DNA from 3 places in the Ruminococcus sp. RTP21484sp1_RTP21281st1_A8_RTP21281_210402 genome. Region 3 is predicted to be linked to each of the others. Evidence: riboswitches for the same ligand, from Rfam matches in the RefSeq annotation. Region 3 holds a riboswitch; each other region holds the start of a gene.
The links. Region 3 has a riboswitch for cyclic di-GMP ahead of AB5170_RS19440 (transporter substrate-binding domain-containing protein). Riboswitches for the same ligand answer to the same signal wherever they lie in the genome.
Positions count from the first base shown of each region.

Region 1: another riboswitch for cyclic di-GMP. It lies ahead of AB5170_RS06605 (ATP-binding protein); the one in region 3 lies ahead of AB5170_RS19440 (transporter substrate-binding domain-containing protein).
Region 2: another riboswitch for cyclic di-GMP. It lies ahead of AB5170_RS10925 (hypothetical protein); the one in region 3 lies ahead of AB5170_RS19440 (transporter substrate-binding domain-containing protein).

Region 1 is NZ_JBCPGE010000010.1:32,526-34,794, reverse strand. Features, by position in the region: gene AB5170_RS06620 (hypothetical protein) at 1-135, opposite strand, end outside; gene AB5170_RS06615 (hypothetical protein) at 203-403, shown strand; cyclic di-GMP riboswitch class I at 478-568, shown strand; partial or broken gene AB5170_RS06610 (DUF6783 domain-containing protein) at 647-781, opposite strand; gene AB5170_RS06605 (ATP-binding protein) at 837-2,269, shown strand, end outside.
Region 2 is NZ_JBCPGE010000019.1:67,507-69,775, reverse strand. Features, by position in the region: gene AB5170_RS10925 (hypothetical protein) at 44-1,060, opposite strand; cyclic di-GMP riboswitch class I at 1,231-1,314, opposite strand; gene AB5170_RS10920 (LacI family DNA-binding transcriptional regulator) at 1,503-2,195, opposite strand.
Region 3 is NZ_JBCPGE010000055.1:21,947-24,215, forward strand. Features, by position in the region: gene AB5170_RS19430 (ATP-binding protein) at 1-374, shown strand, start outside; gene AB5170_RS19435 (helix-turn-helix domain-containing protein) at 478-744, opposite strand; cyclic di-GMP riboswitch class I at 1,159-1,234, shown strand; gene AB5170_RS19440 (transporter substrate-binding domain-containing protein) at 1,409-2,269, shown strand, end outside.

The DNA.
Region 1 (2,269 bases), on a different contig from region 3:
GTACATGTCGTTCACCATCCCAATCGTAAGAAGATCCAGATCCCGGATGGAGATTCCGAGCTGTACGCAGCGAAGCAGAAACAAGGGTGTGGTCATCGGGCGGTCAGTTGCGTGAAGTTTTTTTAGACTCCACATCCGTCTGGACATTCTATAGATTGAACAGGTGATCCGTACCGGGACAGCAGACATCGGAGAAAAGTATTTGGCTGCAATCCGTAAGGCTGCCAGTGATTACACAAGAGAAATCTTTCATAAGCTGAGAGAACGGGAATACAATCCGGAGCTGATGCGTTTATATGTAGTTGTTGGTGGTGGCTGCTGCATGATTCAGAACTTCGGGGAATATGACAAAGACAGAGTAACGATTGTGCGAGACATCTTCGACTTTGCGAATGGTTCATAAACACAGATTTTCTATCAAAATATTATTGACGCATCGGAAACTTCATGGTATTTTATTTTTGATAAAAAATGGGATTTATTTAAAGGCAAACTTGCTGAAAGGCAGGGACGCAAAGCCAGAAGGGGCTAAAGTCAGAAAGTCTGACCATGTCAGCCGGTTGCTGCTGTTTCCATATATAGAAAAGACGTGAGAACGGAAGCGATTCCGATACCTTTTATACTATATGTATATGGATGTGTGAGTTTAAAAAGATGTAGCAGGGACACTGGCAGGATGTTTGTCAGGTGTCCTTTTTATATGCCAAAATATGTACGAGAACTTGCCGGAGCATGTTCTGGAGCGTGGTTGAAAAAGCATTCCTACAATCTGCGCGCCACATTTTGCAGAAAGCCTTTTTCAAACACGCATCAAACAGAGTGAGGGTTTTTATAAAATGTTATATAAGGAAAATTATGAGGATAAAATATATTCTTTAAACAAGACGGTACCTGGACAAACACAGGATTTATCACAGGCAATACAGAAAACACTGGAAAATAATGGCGGGGTAGGTATGTTGACCGGATATTATGACCAAAATCTGTCTATTCTGTCTGTGAGTAATCTGCTGCTACATAGTATAGGACATACGTTCGATTCTTTTATGAAGCAGACAAAAGGCTCATTGAAGAAATTTTTTTACGGCAAGGATATAAGTATATTGGATCGAGACCGTTTTTTGCAGATCCACGGAGCCGGGGAAGCGCAGATCCTTACAGCGGACGGTACAGTGAATAATGTACGGCTTTATAAAGAGGATGCGACAGATGAAGCAGGCAGACAGATCTGGATTATGTCCGTACAGGTCAACTGGGATCATGTAAATCTGGCACTGATCAATGAGGCTATCCGTTCCGGCTTCTGGTATTTTGACTGTGACGAAAACAGTGAGATTGTGAATGCAAACTGGAGCCATGAGTTCCGAAAAATGCTTGGCTATCATGATACTCTGGATTTTCCGAATAAACTGGAATCCTGGTCAGATCTTCTGCATCCACAGGATAAAGAAAGAGTAATGATGCAGCTTCAGGCGGCAATTGCGGATAAGACGAATCAGGTAAAATACCAGGTAGAGTACCGTATGAGAATGAAGGATCATCAGTACCAGTGGTTTCGGGCATCAGCAGAAGTAATACGCCGGCTGGATGGTTCTGCCAGCAGGATTGCCGGGATTTTTATTAATATTGATGCGGAAAAAAAAGAAATTATGCAGGCACAAAAGTCAGCTGCTTTCCACCGTGCCTTTACGAAAACAGATCTGTGCGAATATTATGTTAACCTGGAGGCAAACACATTTGATACCTTTAAGGTTGAACCGTCCCTGATGACTGTTTTTGAACAGAGTCATACATGGGATGAACTGATCCGGCATTTTGTGGATTCCTATGTTGTGGAAACAGATAAGAAGGCAGTATCCGCTTTTTATGATCGTGGCTATATTGCGGAAAAACTGAAGGGTCTGGAAACCGAATTGTCTTTGGAGTGCCGAATCACTCTGAAGGGAGAAGAACGATGGGTCCGTAATGTGATCATACGTGGCGAGATAGAGGATTCAGAATATGCCATGATTTTTCTGCGGGATATTACGGAGGCAAAGGTAGAGAGCGCACGGCATCTGCAGATGGCAGCGGATAATGCTTCCATGGAGCAGCTGATTCAGAGCATAGTGCGTCTGGTTGACCGTTTTGTTGTCTGTGATCTGGAAAATGACAGATATGAATTCTACAATCTGAATGGACAGATGATATATAAACCTCTGGGCTTCTATCATGATTTTCAGATGCAGGTTCTTGAAAAGTATAAGACACTGGAACCGTTGGAAGCTAT
Region 2 (2,269 bases), on a different contig from region 3:
CACCCGGAGATATTTCTCCGGGTGCCGGTCATCTTTAAAATTATTAATTCCAGAACGCTCCGTAGATTTTCTGGATCTTAGCGATCTGTGCGTCTGTAATCTGATTCAGTGCATTCTGAACAGCTGCATAAGTCTGTTGTCTGCTGCTCTTCAGGGAAGCATTGTTCAGGATGTAATCCTTAACAGATTCTGCAAAATATTCGGAAGCATTCTGTGTTACATAGGCTTTATTAAAAGCTGTAACATTTGCCTTCTCAGCTGCAAAAATGCTCTGGAAGCTTGCTGTCTTATCTGCATTTCCTGCGATAAATGCAAGGAAATGACCCAGCTCATGATAAACAGAATCATCAATCTGCTTCATTATAATAGATCTTGATCTTGCATCAAAATATCCTGAATAGTTGACGGATGGATCAACAACAAGCTTAAATCCCAGCTGCTGATATGCTGCAATTACACGATTGTCCATCTTGCCTGCAACACTTGCTACATTTTCCTCGTGTTTGCTCTGGTTCTGTGAAGAGCTTGCTGCTGCAGTTACCTGGGCAGCGGAAGTACCAGAAGAAGTGGTGCTTACAGCGGTCTCATTGTCAATTGATACCTGCTGTGTAGTTGTTGTCTGAACAGTTGTTGTGATCTTGGATGTAACAACTTTCTTTTTGGATTTCTTGGTGTATTTCGCTGTTGCTTTGGTAACAACGGTTGTCTTGGTATCTACTGTTGTATTACCGGATTTATTTGTTTTATTGGTTACTTTTGTTTTGGTTTTCAGTTTCTTGGTGTAGCTCTTCTTGGAAGCCTTTTTTAATTTAACAGTCTTCCTGGTTGTCTTGGTACTGGAGGTAGTCTTCACAGTAGTCTTCGGCTGGGAAGCCAGTGGAGTTTCATCTTCTATGATGGAAGCCTCCATGATTGGATCTGTGTAACTGGGGAATTCAGGTGTTTCTCCTGTTCCTGAGAATAATGAAACGCCGCCGATCACTGCTGCCAATGCTATAGCAGCACAACTGGAAACAACTTTTTTATTTGCGAGCCACTCTGTTAATTTCTTTCCTTTCATAAATAACACACCTTTCTTGAACTATAATGTAACTGACTTGCCGCTATCTGGAAACTATCAGTCCCATCAGTTTGTGGAAATAAAAAAACCGTTTATCAGATTAAATAAACGGTCGCCACAAATAGAAGAACCACGTCTCCTGTCATATTACATTACCTAATCAATATCAATGCGGCAACCGGCTGTCATAGTCCTGAGACCTTAGACCCTTGGCTTTGCGTCCCTGTCTTTCAACAGGTTTGCCTTTTATTCACTTCTTATAATAAAGCAAGCTGTCGCTTTTGTCAACGGATTTCCCTCGTTAAAACTTACAAAAATCTGTCTAAAAAGTGCAAAAACAAAAAAATCTGTAAAAATATCTGAGCGGATCGTAACGCATGATAATCCTTCTCAAATATTTTCACAGATTCCTTTTCGATGTCTGGATAGCAACAGCTACACCTTACAGCTTGCGTGTAGACTCCCGCTCTATAAGAGTTCCGCACAGTATTTGCCGTTTCACCACCTTTTTCCGGTCGATCAGATCAAACAGAGTACGGACGCTCTGCTGGGCAGTTTCCACTCTTGGATATTTCAATGTGGTGATGGATGGATGATAATATTCCGCAATGTCCTGACCATCAGCTCCTGCCACACAATAATCCTCCGGCACTCTTTTGCCACTGTCAATAATTGCTCTGCAGGCGCCTACCGCCAGAGTATCTGAAATTGCATAAATACAGGAAAAATCCACCCCCGATTTCAAAAGCTCACAGGTACAGTTATAACCATTCTCAATCGTATAGATTCTTTTACCTGGTTTTAAACGAATTATAAGCTTCTCATCATACTCCAGTCCATTTTTTTCCAGTGACCTTTTATAGCCATTGAGATGGCATCTTCCAAGACCTTCATCTCCGGAAGTAATAAAGGCGATCCTTTTATGTCCGCAGCTGCACAGATAATCAACCATACTCTGGCTCTCAATCTCTGTATCAGTCGTCACAAGGGCACTTTTAGGATAAGTTCCTGTATCCTCCGGAACTGTTTTTCCGGAACCACTGATCACATACGGAACTCTCAGCATTCTCAGGCTTCGGTATGTATTTTCCAGGAAGAACATAAAGTGGTGACTCCAGTTTATCGTCCAGTTCAAGAGTAATTCTCTTTCCGGCAGGAAGGCTTATACTGATTTTGTTCCCCTCTTCTTCGAACGGTATCTGTGCAGCT
Region 3 (2,269 bases):
ATTTCAGACAGCAGGAGCCTACTCATATCATGGAGAACATTGTTTATAACGAGCTGCTGATCCGTGGCTACAATGTTGATGTGGGTGTCGTGGATATCTTCGATAAGGATAAAGAGGGAAAACGTGTTCGCAAGCAGTTGGAGGTTGACTTTGTGGTGAATCAAGGAAACCAGAGATACTATATCCAGGTTGCATATGACATGACTTCGGAAGAAAAACAGACGCAGGAGTTCAATTCTCTGCGTAATATCCCGGACTCTTTCAAGAAGATCGTCATTGTAAATGGCAGCAAAAAGCCTTGGAGAAATGATGAAGGTTTTGTCATCATGGGAATGAAGTATTTCTTGCTGAATGCGAATAGTCTGGAATTTTAAGTCGATTTGAGTTGTTGCTGTGGTGTTGTTCTATTTCAAAAAAGAGTGAAATGATATAAATAAGGCCACGGCTGATTTCATGTTGGAACAGCCGTGGCTCAGTTTATTTTTTTATCCGTATAAACGAGACTGTTCCGCAGATTATGTAGAACAGACAGAGTACGATTCCGATAGTGAGAACATCAGATGCATAATTACCAGAACCACGAACAGGAATATCACCTGATTCCCGGAAGTCTTTCAGCCATTTTGTTAATGTGCTGTATCCGATGCCAAGATTTTCTGCACATCCACGTACTCCGAGATCTTTGTGATCCTGATAGTACTGGACTGCATCAAGTTTAAATTGTTTGTCATGTTGCTTTGCCATATGAGATCCTCCTTCAGCATGCCTCTATTGTATCATGCTTATGTGTATTTGGAATTTTCCAGTCATCACTGGGAAGAATCATGGCGCAGGAAAACCTGCCGTCGCTGATCACACTTGAAAAATATGTACAGCTTTGGGCGTGACATTATCACAGTTTTTTCAGGAAGGTAATTCAGAGAATCTGACAGAAAAACAGAAAGAAGTTTTAAGGATATGGAACAATCTGAGTACAAATGAGCAGGAAACAGTGATGTCAATGCTGCGTGGTCTTCGGAAGTAGAAGAACAGTTTGAGTATATGTATCGGCTGTTCTTTTTTTATTTTTTGTCGTTAAAACGGTAATGTTTTCTTGTGTATACTAGAGCATTAAAGTATAATGAAATCAGTTTTTTTGCATAAGTATTAAAGCTATAATAAGAAAATCGGCAAACCAGATGAAAGTCTGGGACGCAAAGCTACAGGGCCTGTAAAATGGCAGCCAGTTGCATGAAATGAGGTGCACTGTCTGTTTGGCAGTGCTTTTTTATGGTAGAGCACTTGAATAAGTAATACAGAAGCTGTTTGGAAAAATATTGTGAAAAATAGCGGGGAGGTTATTGATAATTAATGAATGTAAAATTAAAATCTGGAAGCAAGCAACTGTAGCCTAGAGGAGGGGAGAAAGATGAAGAAGTGCAAATTAGTACAGAATATAATGAATTTCAAATTTTGTTACATTATATTTTGCACAATTATATGTTTTATTGTTTTATCCGTTCCTACATTTGCCAAAGAAAACTCTGACAATGTTATCTGGGTAGGATCTTTTGAGGAAACTTATAATGTAGTCAATGAAAAGGGAGAAAGAAGCGGCTATGGTTATGAGTATCTTCAAGATATTGCAGGTTATGCAGGATGGACATATAAATACATAACAAGTGATTGGAAAAACTGCTTTACACAGTTGGAAAATGGAGAGATTGATATTCTTGGTGACATTTCCTATACAGACGAACGTGCTGAAAATATGCTTTTTTCCGATATGCCTATGGGGGAAGAGAAATATTACATCTATACGGATGCATCCAATAGGGATCTTACAGCAGGAAATTTGGATTCTTTTGAGGGAAAAAATATTGGTGTGTCTAAAGATAATATAGTGGAGGATGTGCTTAATGAATGGGAATCAAAATATGGTCTGCATACGCAGCATGTCAATGTTTCTAATACCACAGAAATTATGGACAAACTGTCGAAACATGAAATTGACTGCTTCGTTTCGGTAGAAGAATCCCGTTGGGAAGAATCGGATATTTCACCGCTTACAAGTATTGGAGAGACAGAAATCTATTTTGCCATAAATCCCAAACGTCCGGATATCAAAGAAGCACTGGATAGTGCTATGCGCAGAATCAAGGATGACAATCCATTTTACACTGATGATCTCTACAGGCGTTATCTTTCTGCACAGAGCAGCTCGTTTCTTTCAAAAGAAGAAAGGGAGTGGATCGGGCAGCATGGAGCAATCAGGATAGGGTATCTGAAT